Regions from separate parts of the Herbaspirillum sp. C9C3 genome, predicted to be linked through region 1. Evidence: predicted binding sites of a transcription regulator. Region 1 holds the regulator's gene; each other region holds the start of a gene.
The links. The regulator LexA, encoded in region 1, represses DNA repair genes until DNA is damaged. The targets are predictions, from matches to a motif close to ACTGTATNNNNATACAGT.
Positions count from the first base shown of each region.

Region 1 (3,988 bases):
GGATTGCCGCGGGACGATTCTTTCATGGCGCGCATTATAACCTGCTGATGTGAAGCCGTAGGTCAGGCCGAACGTTTTTGCACGACCTGCCACTTCATATGAACGAATGCCATATGAAGCCCCCGACATCCCGGCGGATCGCGACGACCGCCAGCGGGACGCCGGAGGCAAAGACAATAAAAAAGCCAGGCGAACCCGGCTTTTCCATTGCAAAACGAATTGCAGCAAACAGGCGTATTACGCTTGCTCGCCCTTGACTGCGATGGTGACGTCGACCACCACGTCGGTGTGCAGAGCCACCGACACCGGGTGTTCGCCAACGATCTTCAGCGGGCCGTTGGGCAGACGCACTTGCGACTTTTCGACGGCGAAGCCCTTCTTGCCCAGCGCTTCAGCGATGTCGAAGTTGGTCACGGAACCGAACAGACGACCGTCAACACCGGCCTTCTGAGCGACTTCCACGGTGGCGCCAGCCAGCTTTTCGCCTTGGGCTTGAGCGGCGGCCAGCTTCTCGGCAGCGGCCTTTTCCAGCTCGGCGCGCTTGGCTTCGAATTCAGCGATGGCTGCATCGGTAGCGCGGCGGGCCTTGCGTTGCGGGATCAGGAAGTTGCGTGCGAAACCGTCCTTGACGCGCACGACATCACCCAGACCGCCGAGATTCACGATTTTTTCCAACAGAATGACTTGCATGTTTTTCTCCTATTTCTCGACGCTGATTAGGCGTTGTGCAGATCGGTGTACGGCAGCAGGGCCAGGTAACGCGCGCGCTTGATGGCGGTGTCAACTTGACGCTGGTAGTGGGCCTTGGTACCGGTCAGGCGTGCCGGCATGATCTTGCCGTTTTCCTGGACGAAGTCCTTCAGGGTGTCCACGTCCTTGTAATCGACCTGTTCAACGCCAGCGGCGGTGAAACGGCAGAATTTCTTGCGCTTGAACAGCGGGTTTTGCTGTTGACGCTTGTTTTTCAGCTTGCTTTTATCGAACTTTTTACCGAATGCCATGGTTGGCTCCTGTATCTAAAAATTGGGTAAGGTCTGTTTGGCTACCTTGCGTCTTCAATCCGACGCGACCGGGCCAAAATCAACGATATGAAACACGACACTCTTGCTGTTGCGATTCCTGCGGGCCAGAAAGCCGGTGAACCGGAAGACTTCCCCCAGTGCCGCCTTGTTGAGGGCACCGGAGATTTCCCCTGCTGCCAGCGCTGCGATCTCGAATTCGACCTGACGCTGCATGCCAGCTTCCATCTGTTCCGACTGATGCTGCAACCTGGCAGTGACAATCGGGATACCGGCCGGCGTGTAACGTAAAACATCACGTTCTGCCAGGCTGGCGATGACTTGAAACTGGTTCACTCTCCGCGATGTTCGCAGCGCTTAAGCTGCCGGTGCTTCGGTACGGCTCTTGGCCGCGTCTTCCTTCTGCACTGCCTTCAGGATGGGGGAAGGACCGGTTTCGGCCTTCTTCATCTTGACGGTCAGGTGGCGCAGGACGGCGTCGTTGAACTTGAAGCCGGTTTCGATTTCAGCCAGCGTTTCGCTGTCGACTTCGATGTTCAGGCAGACGTAGTGAGCCTTGGCCAGCTTCTGGATCTGGTAGGCCAGTTGACGACGGCCCCAATCTTCGACACGGTGGACCTTGCCGCCGCGGGTGGTGACGATGCCCTTGTAACGCTCGATCATCGCCGGCACTTGCTCGCTTTGGTCCGGGTGGACGATAAATACGATTTCATAATGACGCATGTAGACTCCTTATGGACTTATTGAAGACGCCCACCCCGGCGTCAAGACGGGTGTGGGAAGAGGAAAACCCGAGATCATACTAGCTTTCGCCCACCAGGGCAATGTCGGAGCCCACAAACGCCGCCCCGGCGGTGAGATCGAGCGGTCAGCGCGCCACACTTTCCGACTTGGCGGCATCAAATCTCATGTGTCTGCCTATATATATGCAGGAGAAAGATTGCCTTTTCCGCCTCGCAAAGTGCATGTTGCCGTTGACACAAGGATTGTACCTGTATAAAAATACAGACTGTTCATCCAGACAGCCTTCCCTCCGAGAAAGGCCACCCCCATGCTCAAACTGACTGCGCGCCAGGAACAGATCCTGAACCTGATCAAGAACGCCATCGAGAACACCGGCTTCCCTCCCACGCGCGCAGAGATCGCCGCCGAATTGGGCTTTCGCTCCGCCAATGCGGCCGAAGAGCATCTGCAGGCCCTGGCCCGCAAGGGGGCCATCGAGATTTCTCCCGGCACCTCGCGCGGCATCCGCCTGCGCGAGTCCTGCGCGCTCCCAGGATCCGTGGCAGCACGACAAATGGCCCTGCCCCATCCGGCGCTGATGCAGCTGAGCCTGCCACTGATCGGACGGGTGGCGGCGGGTTCGCCCATCCTCGCCCAGGAACATGTGGAAAAGACCTACCAGGTCGACCCGGCCATGTTCCCGGCCAAGCCGGATTACCTGCTCAAGGTGCGCGGCATGTCCATGCGCGACGCCGGCATCCTCGACGGCGATCTGCTGGCAGTGCGCCGCGCCGATCAGGCGCGCAACGGCCAGATCGTGGTGGCCCGCCTGGCCGATGAAGTCACGGTCAAGCGCTATCAGAAGACCGGCAGCGTCATCACCCTCTTCCCCGAGAATCCGGAATTCGAACCCATCATCGTCAAGCCGGAAGAAGACCAGTTCGCCCTCGAAGGACTGGCCGTCGGATTGCTGCGCAGCTGGAACTGATCCCCGGGGCAGCCCACCGCCCCGCACCAGGCGAGCAGGCCGCAAGCCGCTCCAGCAGGCTGCGCGCCGTCTCTTGCTGCATCAACCTCCGCCTAAAACGGAGGTTTTTTGCTTTCTATTCAGCTCTTCGCAAGTGACGGGTTGCGCATATCATGCCTGCTGGATAGCTATGTCCGGCGCCAGCGATGCGCCCAACCAAGAGGACCCCTTTCGATGTCGACGCGCAAGAGCAGCAACAAGCACGGCAAACCCGTTCCGGCCCCGGCCGCCGCCAAGGCCAACCTGCAGGATCTGCTGGATGTCCGCAAGAGTCTCGATCTGCTGGACAGTCGCCAGACCGAACAAGCCAAGGCCATCTGCGTGGCCGTTCTCAAACGCGACCCGGAACTGGTTTTCGCCAATCACGCGCGCGGCCTGATCGCCACCCAGGAGGGACTGCACCCGGAGGCTGAGCACTATTTGCGCAAGGCCTTTGCGGCCGATCCCGCCAATGCCGAATACCTCAGCAACCTGGCCGCCGCCGTGCTGGCACAGGACCGGGTGGACGAGGCCATCAAGCTGTACGAGCAGGCCATTTCGCTAGACCGGGAAAACCGGGCAGCACGCATCGGCCTGGCCAATGCGCTGCACGAAAAGAATGACCCGGAAGCCTCCATTGCCTACTTCGAGGACGCAGTCAAACGGGAGCCGGATGCTCCCGGCCCCCTGTCCCACCTCGGTCGCGCCCTGGTCGAGGCCAAACGCTACCAGGAGGCGGTGGCCACGATTCTCAAATCGCTGGAACTGGACATCAGTTTCGCACCCGGACATACCGCCTTGGGCGAGGCGTTTTACGGCATGGAGATGTACAAGGAAGCACTGGAATCGCTCAAGACGGCCATCCTGCTCGACCCTCAAGACACCTATGCCCAGATCAAGATCGCCGATGCCTATCTGAAACTGGAGAAAATCAGCGAAGCGCACGAGCACCTGCAACGCATCATCGAGATTGCCCCCAGGGATCCCAACAGCTACATCCGCCTTGCTTCCAGCCTCTTTGCGACCCAGGACCGCTTCGAGGATGCCATGCAGCTCTTCAACAAGGCCCTCGAACTGGATCCCAGGCAGGCGCTGACTTACAACAACATGGGCGCAGTCCTGCATGATCACGGCGACACCCATGAGGCCGTAGCCAACTTCCGCAAGGCATTGACGCTGCGCCCCAACTATCCGACGGCGCAACACAACCTGGCCTTGAGCCTGTTGCTGCACGGCGAAC
Region 1 covers NZ_JABFMQ010000001.1:208,565-212,552, reverse strand. The annotation lists gene HNO82_RS01045 (replicative DNA helicase) at 1-35, opposite strand, end outside; gene rplI (50S ribosomal protein L9) at 238-690, opposite strand; gene rpsR (30S ribosomal protein S18) at 717-1,001, opposite strand; gene priB (primosomal replication protein N) at 1,056-1,355, opposite strand; gene rpsF (30S ribosomal protein S6) at 1,377-1,742, opposite strand; gene lexA (transcriptional repressor LexA) at 2,071-2,730, shown strand; gene HNO82_RS01015 (tetratricopeptide repeat protein) at 2,944-3,988, shown strand, end outside.

Region 2 (3,988 bases), on a different contig from region 1:
AGACACTGAATGAATGAAACTTGCCGGATTGAAATTCGGTAGCCGGCATCGAGCCGGCCGACCAGAAAGCAGACTGCAACCCGCAGGCGGGTGTCGCATCCGTTGCCGGATGGAGTCGGGCGCAGGCGTGAGCTGCGCGGGTTGCGAGTGAATTCGTAGAATTGGGCATGTTCATGCCGTCTGCTTTAGTTGGTCTGATATTCGAAACGCGCCAGCTTGCGCCGAAGCGTTCGCATTATCCATTCCTGCTCCTGACGTGGGCCTTGCACCGTTGCGCCGTTTTAACGAACCGGCAACATGCAGTATCTCCTCAGGCTTGCGCGCCGCAGCAAAAACTTCCGAATTCTAGCACACGCCACGCAGCCTGTTGGCTGGTAGCGCTATCAGCAACTGCAAAGCCGCTGGATTACCATGTGACGGGATCAGGACGGGCTGTCCTGGCGGATTTTGTGAGAACAACTGGAAAGCTGTACCGAGCAGGTCTATCCTGCTATTGGCGCTGTCAGAGGGCGTCTTCATCATCCGCCCAGGCCTTCTGGAAGGCTTCGCGGATGCTGCGATGGGAAAAGCCGCGCTGCTGCAGGAAACGCATCTGTTTCGCCCGGGTTTCGGCATCCGCTGGGGGGGCGTCATACTTGCGGCGCAACACCTGCGCGGCACGCTCGCCCTCGCCTGCCGCCAGATCGGCCTTCAATTCGGCAATGGCTTCACCTTCGATGCCGTGACCATGAAGCTCGGAAAAGATGCGCTGATTGCCGTAACGCGCCGAGCGACGATGCACCAGCGATTCGGAAAAACGTTCCTGGGAGAGAAAACGGGATTGCTCCAGCCATTGCAGGAGGGCTTCGATGTCATCGCCCTCTTGCGCGTAAGGGGCAAGCTTACGCGCAAGTTCCAGGCGACTATGCTCACGTGAAGAGAGATATTTGAGCGCCCGTGCTTTCAGGCTGATCGGGGGTCTTGGCATGTTGCGAACTTGCAGTACTGCGGTATTGCCTCTCTCCGAGACCGCCAACACGGCGCGGCACAGAGAGATCAACAAGCACCATCACGGCCTCCAAGGCTCAGGCAAACCCTGTCGCCGCGATAGCGCTTGAATCCTTTAGGCGGGGACTCAGGAAGCCTTGGCTTCCGCTTCGCCACCGGCCAGTTCCGGCACGCCCAGGGCGACGCGGACCTTGTTCTCGATCTCGCGGGCCAGTTCCGGATGTTCCTTGAGATAGTTGCGGGCGTTGTCCTTGCCCTGGCCGATACGTTCGCCGTTATAGCTGTACCAGGCGCCGGACTTCTCGACCACCTTGTGCTCGGAACCCAGGTCCAGAATTTCGCCTTCGCGGGAAGTGCCTTCGCCATACAGGATGTCGAAGTGGGCTTCGCGGAACGGCGGCGCGACCTTGTTCTTGACGACCTTGACCTTGGTTTCGCTGCCGATGACTTCGTCACCCGACTTGATCGACCCGGTGCGGCGGATATCCAGGCGCACGGAGGCGTAGAACTTCAGCGCATTGCCGCCGGTGGTGGTTTCCGGGTTGCCGAACATGACGCCGATCTTCATGCGGATCTGGTTGATGAAGATGACAGTGGTGTTGGTACGGTTGATGCTACCGGTCAGCTTGCGCAGCGCCTGCGACATCAGGCGGGCTTGCAGGCCGGGCAGGGAATCGCCCATGTCGCCTTCGATTTCAGCCTTGGGGGTCAGCGCGGCCACGGAGTCGACCACGATCAGGTCCACGGCACCCGAACGCACCAGGGCGTCGCAGATTTCCAGGGCCTGTTCGCCGGTATCTGGCTGCGAAATCAGCAGGTCGTTCAGGTTCACGCCCAGCTTTTGGGCGTAGGTGACGTCGAGGGCGTGCTCGGCGTCGATGAAGGCGCAGGTACCGCCCAGCTTCTGCATCTCGGCGATCGACTGCAGGGTCAGGGTGGTCTTGCCGGAGGATTCCGGACCGTAGATCTCGATGACCCGGCCACGCGGCAGGCCACCGATGCCCAGGGCGATGTCCAGGCCCAGGGAGCCGGTGGAAACGGCCTGGATTTCCTCGGCGATGACGCCGTCTTCCATGCGCATCACCGAGCCCTTGCCAAACTGCTTTTCAATCTGTGCCAACGCGGCGGCCAGCGCCTTGCTCTTTTCAGAGTTGTTCGCAGCTTTTTTGTCGTCCATAAATCTCTCTCGGCAAAATGTCGTGAAGACGGGTGTCAGGGGGAGGTCTTGCTGATAGGTCTTGCTGATGTTGCTCGGCGACAGTGGATGACCGCCCCGATAGAGCGATACTGTATAAAAAAACAGTGCCCGGTGCAAGCCTTTTTCTCGGCTCTCGATTCATCCCGAGGCGAAAACCACAATTATACGAGAGCCCGCCCAGCCAAAAACTTCATAAATCGCAGAGGAATGATGCGTGGAAGGAAAAAAAGCGGCACACTCGCGCATTGGTAGGAATAATTGGTCAGCCGAGGTCAACTGGCATGCAATCGTCGTCATCGTGCACGATATTGCGCTGCGGCAATCATGCTGCCCCGGCTTTCCGCAATCCCGAACAGATCGTCTCACAGATCGCTTTACAGAACGTTCTCATGAGTTTAGTGCCTTTCAGCCATATCAGCGCCCTGCGCTGCCTGGTCATCGACGACATGCCGACGATGCGCCAGAACATCCGCATGCACCTCGGGCAGCTTGGCGTGACCAAGGTCGACCAGGCCGCCACGCCCGACGAAGCGATCCGCTTCGTGCAATCCGGTACCTATGACCTGATCATCTGCGACTACAACCTCAACAAGGAAAGCAACGGCCAGCAGCTGCTGGAGTTCTTCCGTACGCAGAACATGCTCTCGCCGACCTGCATGTTCATCATGGTGACCGCCGAGAGCGGCTACAACCTGGTAGCCAGCGCAGCCGAGTTCCAGCCCGACGCCTACATGTTGAAGCCGCTGACGGCCAGCCGCATCGCCGAGCGCGTGGACCGCCTGCTGGAAAAGCAGCACGCCATGCTGCCGGTGACCGAGAAGATGAAGCGCAAGGACTTCGCCGGTGCCATCCTCGAATGCGACAGCGTGCTCAAGGCTGCGCCCAAGTGGATCGTGGAAATCATGAAGACCAAGGGCACGCTCTTGATCGAGCAGCGCCGCATCGACGAGGCGCGCGAGGTCTACAAGCAGGCCCTGGCCATGCGCGACGACCTGGTGTGGGCCAAGATCGGACTGGCCCGCTGCAATATCGTGGCCGGCCAGATGGATGATGCGCGCGTGATCGTGGAGGACGTGCTGGCGCAGAACAAGCAGTTCATCGCCGCCTACGACCTGCTGGCGCAGATCGACGAAGCCCAGGGCAACCAGGAAGGCGCGCTGGAGGCGCTGACCAAGTCCTCCGAGATCATTCCCTCGGCGCGCCGCAGTCGGCTGGTAGGCGACGTGGCCTACCGCAGCGGCCACCTGGATCAGGCGCGCGAAGCCTATGACCGCGTCCTCAAGCACACCAAGGGTTCGCTCACGGCACAGCCGACCGACCTGCTCTCGCTGGCCCAGGTTCACATCGACAGCGGCGATCCCGATGCCGCCCTGCGTCTGCTGGAAAGCGCGCCACGTCGCTACGAGGAATCCAACATCTTCGTCTCCGCCCAGGCCGCAGTGCAAGCCCAGGCCTACGTTCAGTTGGGCGATACCATTTCGGCCCAGCAGGCCTTCGAGACGGCCCGCCAGGCCGCCGGCAAGGAAGCCTCGGATACCGCCACCCTGGCCCTGGCCAAGGCCGCCTTCTCGATGGGCAAGGACGAGGAAGGCGCCAAGCTGATCGCCGAGGCAGTCAAGTCCGACCACGAGAACAAGACCCTGCAGATGCTGGCGCGCAAGGTGCTGGCCGATACCGGTCGCGCCAACCTGGCCGAGGAGCTCATCGACGGTGCCGTCAAGCAGTGCATGAGCATCATCGCCGAAGCCAATGCCTTGATGCGCAGCGCCAAGCCCGACGAGTCGCTGGCCAAGCTGGAGCAAG
Region 2 covers NZ_JABFMQ010000002.1:33,137-37,124, reverse strand. The annotation lists gene recX (recombination regulator RecX) at 503-967, opposite strand; gene recA (recombinase RecA) at 1,115-2,164, opposite strand; gene HNO82_RS02420 (tetratricopeptide repeat-containing response regulator) at 2,575-3,988, shown strand, end outside.
Region 2: recA (recombinase RecA) is a predicted target of LexA. The motif match lies at 2,274-2,291, and genes of this name have one in related genera.

Region 3 (3,988 bases), 190 kb from region 1:
GCTGTACCCGCAGCGGCAGGGGTTCCTGCAGCAGCCACAGCGGGCGTGGCGGCAGCCGTGCCGGATCGCTGCCCAAGGGTGCGGGCAGGCTGGCAGCGGACTGCATCACGCTGCACCAGCGGTTGGCAATCTCGGGCCGGTGATCGGCGCGTGGCGCGGCCTGCTGTACCTTGTCCGCGCCCAGCCGCGCTACCAGCAGCTCCAGCAGGCGCTGGTGATCCTCGGCACTGCCGCCGGGCTCGGGGAAGAGCATCTCGCTGGCGGCTTGCCGGCTTTCCAGTTCATCGGCGGCCAGACCCAGGGCGATGGCCGGGGCGGGCAGTAAGGAGCGGGCCAGTTTTTCCTTGACCAGGGTGTGCAGATGGTCTTCCTGCCAGGCCGGTACCGATAGCGCCACCTGCAATTCGGTAGGAGGGACCGCCTGGCGTCCGCGTTCATGTTCCAGCCACAGACGCAGTTTCTTGATGGCCAGCTGACGCGCGGCCAGCCAGCCGGCCAGTTGCGCCAGCAAACCCTGGGCATAGGCGACCAGGACGTCGGTCTGCTCGATGCGGTCCGGCAGCTCCACCCGGGCCTGGAAGCTGGGTGGAGCCACGATCCAGTCATGGACTTCGGGGGCAGCGCCATAGGCCCGGTCCAGCATGAGCAGCAGGTCCTTGCCGCAGCGGCGCTGCAATCCGGCGCGGGGCAGGCGCCGCACCTGGCCGAGCTGGCGGCAGCCCAGTCCGTGCAGCCATTCCAGATGGGGGCGCGCAGCGCTGATCAGTACTACCGGCAGCCGGTCCAGGCGCCGTTGTAGGGATGTCGGGCCCAGGGTGCGCATGTAGCCGTAGCGTGCCAGCAGCCAGGCCCCGGTCGCCGTGACGGCGCAGGACAGGATGGCCGACAGGCCCAGCCGGGCGATGGTCACGCGGATCTTGCGGCACAAGGCGCGGATGCCGCCGAACAGGCGCAGGCTGGCGCCCACCTCCAGCAGGATGCACGCCTCTGCTGCCAGCGTGACCTGCGGCGTGTATTGCAGCAGGGCCAGGGCGGCCTGCTGCAGCGTGGTGTCTTCGCGCAAGGTGTCGCGCTCGTGCAGATGGGCCTCGGGAGCCAGCAATTGCACGCCGCCGCGCCGCATCCCTTCCTGCACGCCCAGCCCCCGCGCCGGCGCTGTCAGCGCGGTCACGCGGTCGCGCTCGAAGACCACGGCGGGGGCCTCATCCAGCCAGTTCGGACGGAAGACTTCCAGCGGCAGCAGTGGCAGGTGTACGGCGATCCACAGGGGAGACATGGCGTTGCAGATTCGGTGAAGGCAGCAAAGGGAGAAACAGGCTCTGTTCGCGCAGGGGGCCGCGACGCTTGAGAAAACCGATCTCCAGTCCGTCACGCGCCGACTTGAGCGTCAGCCGCAGGGGCGCGGGTGAAGGTTCGCGGGCGCAGGACAGGGGCCGCAGCATGAAGAACAGGGTCTGCCCGGCCTGGGCCGCCCCATGCAGGCGCCGCAGCAGGTCGTGGTCACCCTTGCGCAGGCGCGGCTGCCACATCAGCAGGACCTGGCAACTGTCGGCCCGCAGCACCTGCTCGGCGGCCCAGCAGGCATCGGCCGCATGAGCGGCCTGCAACTGCAGCAGTCGTGCGGCCTCCACCCCCATCTGCGCCCAGCCGGGCGCATTGATCGGGTGCGGCGCCTGCAGCAGCACAATGCGCTGCGCGCGCGTCCGGTGCTGGTCACTGGTCGGTGGACGCGCCAGCACCGGGCGCAACAGGCGCAGTTCGCCGATGCCGTCCTGCGGCAACAGCAATTCGATCAATACGCCGGGTGGCCAGCCACGTTCGGGCAGTTCGGCATCGAGCGCTTCAAAACCGCTGGCGATCCCGCGCGCACCTCCTCTTGCCAGCTGGGAGGCCAGCCAGAGCGAAGGGTGGATGATTTCCGGAGTGCGAACCGGAGAGGCGGATGTCAACATGAAATGAACGGGAGGACGCTGAATGCAGGAAAAACAAATGACTGTATAAATATACAGTAAAATTTTTGAGGTGTGACAAAAACTGTCTTCACGTCATGAGCCATGAGCCATCAGGAAAATGAAATTTGCTTCAGGCAATCTCTGCAAATGTCATCAATCCCGAAGATCGATATTCAAAACATAAGCTCATCTTCAAGTTTTCCTACATGTCTGACGGCCATTGCTGACATGGGCTGGGGAGCTCTTCCGATAGTGAGTATCGGTGAGGCTTTTTACACTGCAGACGTGGACAAGAAGTTGGGTTGCCACCCACATGCTCGCGCAGGGCAGTAGGGCGGGTGGATGGCAAATGTCTGCTCCATTCGATCCATTCGATCATCCAAGACAAGGAGTCACACATGGCAAATTCAGAGAATCCGGGCAACAGCAATCGCGGCTTTGCCGCCATGGACAAGGAGAAACAGCGTCAGATCGCCAGCATGGGAGGCAAGGCTGCCCATGCCAAGGGGGCGGCGCATGAGTTCAGCTCGGCCGAAGCCCGGGAAGCCGGACGCAAGGGTGGCCTGAACAGCCATGGTCGCAAGAACGCTGCAGCGGCAGCGGCGGCAGCGCAGAATGGCAGTAGCGGCAACGGCGCCGCGAGCTCTGCTCCAGCGCAGATGCACCAGAGCACACCGCAAGAGGGCAATGGCGCCCTCCAGCAACCCCAGCAGTCGGACAGCACCCCGCAGCAGCAAGGCTGAAAGGAAAGAACCCGGCCGCCTCAGGCAGCGGGCGCAGTACGGTGCAGAACATCAAAAAATATCAAAAAATATCAAGAACAGGGCCCAGGCTCGTACCGTCAGTGCAAGAAGCTGATAACAAGAAAACGAAAGGCGCGGACAGCGCCTTTTTTGTTGTTTCTGCCCGCAGAGGGCCGGTTGCGCCTCAGTGCCGCGCCAGATCATCCATCATCGGCACCAGCGCCAGCAGGAACAGCCCGGCCGCCAGCGGCATGGTCGCCACGAAACCCAGGGCCTTGAAACCGAAGGCCCCGGTCACGCCCCCCAGGAAGAACATCAACAGCAACGAGGACAGCAGCATGAACTTGCGTCGTGCGCCGGGCACGGGATCTTCCGCCATCGCTTCGCCGGGCTGGCGCGGCGCCAGGGTCCAGTAGCACATCTTGCCGATCTCGATGCCGATGTCGGTCACCAGCCCCGTGACGTGGGTGGTGCGAATCTCCGAGCGGGAGATCTTGCTGATCATGGCATTTTGCAGGCCCATCACGAAACACAACAGGGCCGCCGTGACCGGCACGAACAGCAAGCGGTGATTCTCCAGGTTGGAACCCAGGATGCCGAAGCACAGCAACAGCATCGCCTCCAGCATCAGCGGCATGGCATATTCGCTGTGCAGGCCACGGCGCCTTGCCCAGTTGATCATGACCGCCGAACAGGCCGCCCCCAGCAGGAAGGACAGCAAGGCACTGGCGCCGGCCACCAGCAGCAGGGTTTCCCCCAGCACCAGGTTGTCGGCCAGCGAGGAGACGATGCCCGACATGTGAGACGTGTATTGGCCCACCGCGAGAAAGCCCCCGGCATTGACGGCGCCGGCGATGAAGGCCAGCGAGCGCCCCAGGTGGCGGTTGGAGAGGTCGGTGCGCGCCGGGCTGGTGAGGCGGCGCAGGTAATCGATGGGCATGACGGATCCAGACGTAGAGGCAAGCACACCAGGCGGCAGCATCCCCAGGTCGCCGGTTCGTCGCGCTCACGCTGGAGAGGGAGTCGCTTGTCTTCGCCCATTCCTGCGCAGATCGACGGTGGCGTCTTGCTGCCTTTGCCTTCAGTGTTTCTTATGCTGACAAGAATACTTCTTCCTGGCCCGATGCGGTGAAGGATGCAGCAATGCCTGACCTGTGTCAGGGGGGGGCGGGTGTTGTTGTCGGGGGCGATGAACAAAAAAAAAAGACCGCCTGGGGGAGGCGGCCTGAGGGGGAGGGATATAAGACGCCGAGGATCGGGGGAATCTTCGGAGAATTTCTGCTTATGAAAACG
Region 3 covers NZ_JABFMQ010000001.1:401,711-405,698, forward strand. The annotation lists gene HNO82_RS01860 (Y-family DNA polymerase) at 1-1,276, opposite strand, end outside; gene imuA (translesion DNA synthesis-associated protein ImuA) at 1,203-1,952, opposite strand; gene HNO82_RS01870 (KGG domain-containing protein) at 2,351-2,695, shown strand; gene HNO82_RS01875 (YoaK family protein) at 2,880-3,635, opposite strand.
Region 3: imuA (translesion DNA synthesis-associated protein ImuA) is a predicted target of LexA. The motif match lies at 1,993-2,010, and genes of this name have one in related genera.

Region 4 (3,988 bases), on a different contig from region 1:
GTGCCGGGGTCTTGCCGAGCTTGAAGACGATCTCCGGTTCGATGCGCGGCTGCACCGCACCGGTCAGCGACTGCGCACCGTGGTTGTCTTCGGCAAAGCGTACCGTGGCGTCATACATCGGCGCCCAGGTCGGAATACGCGCTTCATCGATGATGCCGTAGCGCTCCCAGTTCTTGCGCACCACGAAACCGATTTTGCGGCCTATGGGCTGCTCGCCCTGGGCGACACGGATATTGCGGATGTTGTGGGCGATTTCGTAGGCGTCTTCCACCGACAAGGGTTCGGACTCGGAGATGCGCGGGATGATCCGGGACTGGGCGCGGGCATCCAGCAGCTGATGCGCGTATCGAAGGGCTTGGCTCGACATTAGCATGGAGGGCTCACATCGAAAGATAGTGAATAGCTATCCATTGTCGATGACGATTAATTTTTGCACAAGCAAAAACTCGCTTTTATACGAGATCTGACAAAAATTTCATCAGATCGTGCTGCTCTGCGTCATGAAGTTTTTCAACTGCTGCAACAGTCGCGCCCGGCTTGAGAATGGCCGAGCTCAGCCGCCCCAGAGCTCACCATTCGGACCGGTTTGCGGTGCGGTCACGCCGAAGTGCTGGTAAGCCGCGCCGGTAGCGATGCGCCCGCGCGGGGTGCGCTGCAGGTAGCCCTGCTGGATCAGGTAGGGTTCCAGCACGTCTTCGATGGTGTCGCGTTCCTCACCGATGGCGGCCGCCAGGTTGTCCAGCCCGACCGGGCCGCCGCCGAACTTGAACAGCACCGCCTCCAGCAGCTTGCGGTCCATCAGGTCGAACCCGACCGGGTCGACGTCCAGCATGATCAGCGCGGCATCGGCCATCTCGCGGGTGATGCGGCCCTCACCCTTGACCTCGGCATAGTCGCGCACGCGGCGCAGCAGGCGATTGGCGATACGCGGCGTGCCACGGCTGCGGCGGGCGATTTCCAGCGCGCCTTCCTCGACGATGGGGGCGTTGAGCAAGCCGGCGCTGCGGGTCACGATGCGGGCCAGCTCGGGCGGGGTATAGAACTCCAGCCGGGCGACGATGCCGAAGCGGTCGCGCAGCGGATTGGTCAGCATGCCGGCTCGGGTGGTGGCACCCACCAGCGTGAAAGGCTGCAGGTCCAGGCGCACCGAACGGGCGGCCGGGCCTTCGCCGATCATGATGTCGATCTGGTAATCCTCCAGTGCCGGGTAGAGGATTTCCTCCACCACCGGCGACATGCGGTGGATCTCGTCGATGAAGAGCACGTCATTGGCTTCGAGATTGGTGAGCAAGGCCGCCAGGTCACCGGCGCGCTCCAGCACGGGGCCTGAGGTCTGGCGCAGGTTCACGCCCATTTCGCGGGCGATGATGTGGGCCATGGTGGTCTTGCCCAGGCCGGGCGGGCCGAACAGCAGGGTGTGGTCGAGCGGTTCGCCGCGCTTGCGGGCGGCCGAGATGAAGATTTCGAGCTGGGCACGCACCTTTTCCTGGCCGACGTACTCGTCCAGCTGCTTGGGCCGCAACGCACGCTCGATGGCTTCCTCGTTGGCCGAAGCCGGAGTGGCGGAGATGATGCGCTGTTCGGAGAAATCGTCGGTCTGGATGCTCATGCTCTAATCCTTGTCTGCCTTTTGCCTGTGCATCAGCCCTTGGAGAGCGCCTTCAGGGCCAGCTTGATGCCGTCCGAGACGCTGCTGTCCTTGGGCACCTGCTTCATGGCCAGGGTCGCTTCCTTGTCCGAATAGCCCAGCGCCAGCAGGGCATTGAGGATGTCGGCCGAGGCATCGCTGTGGACCACGCCGGCCGCTGCGCCAAGATCGGCGCCGAGCTTGCCCTTCAGTTCCAGCAGCAGGCGTTCGGCGGTCTTCTTGCCGATGCCGGGCACACGCGTCAGGCGGCCTGCTTCCTGCAGGGTCACGGCCTGGGCCAGGTCGGCCACCGACATGCCCGAGAGAATGGACAGCGCCGTGCGCGCGCCCACGCCGGAAATCTTGATGAGCTCCTTGAACGTATTGCGTTCTTCGGCGGTCCCAAACCCGAACAGGATGTGGGCATCCTCGCGGATGGCCAGGTGGGTCAGCAGCGTGACCTTCTCGCCCAGGCCCGGCAGATTGTAGTAGGTGCTCATCGGCACGGCCACTTCATAACCGACGCCCTGGCAGTCAACCAGCAGGTTCGGGGGGATTTTTTCCAAAAGAATTCCGGAGAGGCGACCAATCATGGCGTCAGGGATGTGCGTGGGAGGCAGCTTCTGTGATAATCCCGCGATGATACAGCACTGTTCGGATAAACAGTATCCAAGCGCCCCCGTTGAGATGAAGACAAAGGAAAAACATGGCCGGCAGCGCCCTTTTTGCATTGATTGACGACATCGCCACCGTTCTTGACGATGTTTCCCTGATGACCAAGGTGGCCGCCAAGAAGACCGCCGGCGTGCTGGGCGACGACCTGGCCCTGAACGCCCAGCAGGTGGCCGGTGTACGGGCCGAGCGGGAACTGCCGGTGGTCTGGGCCGTCGCCAAGGGTTCGTTGAAGAACAAGGCCATCCTGGTGCCGGCGGCACTGGCCATCAGCGCCTTCATCCCCTGGGCGGTGACGCCGCTGCTGATGCTGGGCGGTGCCTTCCTCTGTTTCGAAGGCTTCGAGAAGCTGGCCCACAAGTATCTTCCGCACGAGGAAGAACATCATGAAGTCGCCGCCAGGACCGACGACGACATCGACCCGCTGGTCTACGAGCAGGAAAAGATCAAGGATGCCGTGCGCACCGACTTCATCCTTTCAGCCGAGATCATCGCCATCACCCTGGGCACGGTCGCCGGTGCACCGCTACAGCAGCAGATCACGGTGCTGGTGGGCATCGCACTGATCATGACGGCGGGGGTCTACGGGCTGGTGGCCGGCATCGTCAAGCTCGATGACGGTGGCCTCTACCTGGTGCAGCATGCGGGCGCGAGCGCCTGGGGACGCTTCAAGGCCGGTATCGGACGGGCAGTCCTGGCGGCCGCGCCAAAGATGATGCGCAGCCTGTCGGTGATCGGCACGATTGCCATGTTCATGGTCGGTGGCGGCATCCTGACGCATGGCCTGCCCTTCGCGCATCACGCCATCGAGGCGGCGGCGCACGCCGTGGAGGGTATCGCGGTAGTCGGGCCGGTCCTCGGGGCGATCACTCCGGCGGTCTTGAATGCCGTCTTCGGCGTAGTCGCCGGTGCAGTAGTGCTGGTAGTCGTGAAGCTGGTGCAGCGCGTGCTGTCCCTCTTCAAAAAGCAAGCCTAACCGACCAGACGCCCGCCGCGCATGCGGATGCCCTTGCGCGCCAGCGCCGGGGCCAGCGCGCCAAGGTCCGACAGGACCCCTCCCCCATGCGCATGGCAGATCGCCACGCCCAGCGCATCGGCGGCATCGGTGCCCGGCAAACCGGGCAGCTTCAGCAGCCGCGCCACCATCTCCTGCACCTGCGCCTTCTGGGCGCGTCCATGGCCGGCTACGGCTTGCTTGACCTGCAGGGCCGTATATTCGGCGACCGCCAGGTCGGCGGCCACCAGCGCGCAAATGGCCGCACCGCGCGCCTGCCCCAGCAGCAGTGTGGATTGCGGATTGACGTTGACGAATACTTTTTCGATGGCGGCGCAGTCCGGCGCATAGGACCTCACCACTTCGCCAACACTGGCCAGGATCACCTTCAGGCGTGAAGGCAGGTCGCCGTCCGGGGTCTTGATGGTGCCGGATGCGATATAGGAGAGCGTGTTGCCCTGCTTGTGGATGACCCCGAAACCGGTGGTGCGCAAGCCAGGGTCGATACCGAGGATTTTCATGCCCGCCAGTCTAACCGATCAGGCGGGCATCTCGCGTCAGAACAAGACGCCCTGCCCCAGATCCGGCATTTTCTGGCGTGGCGGGCGCCGGGCGGTCGACGGCAGGCCGCTCTTGCGCGAACCGTGCCTGTCCTGGATGGCGTCGGCTTCCGCCAGCGCAGTACTGCTGCTGCG
Region 4 covers NZ_JABFMQ010000003.1:86,872-90,859, forward strand. The annotation lists gene HNO82_RS04380 (2-keto-4-pentenoate hydratase) at 1-373, opposite strand, end outside; gene ruvB (Holliday junction branch migration DNA helicase RuvB) at 554-1,609, opposite strand; gene ruvA (Holliday junction branch migration protein RuvA) at 1,642-2,220, opposite strand; gene HNO82_RS04395 (DUF808 domain-containing protein) at 2,334-3,275, shown strand; gene ruvC (crossover junction endodeoxyribonuclease RuvC) at 3,272-3,814, opposite strand; gene HNO82_RS04405 (FAD-binding domain-containing protein) at 3,851-3,988, opposite strand, start outside.
Region 4: ruvA (Holliday junction branch migration protein RuvA) is a predicted target of LexA. The motif match lies at 2,277-2,294, and genes of this name have one in related genera.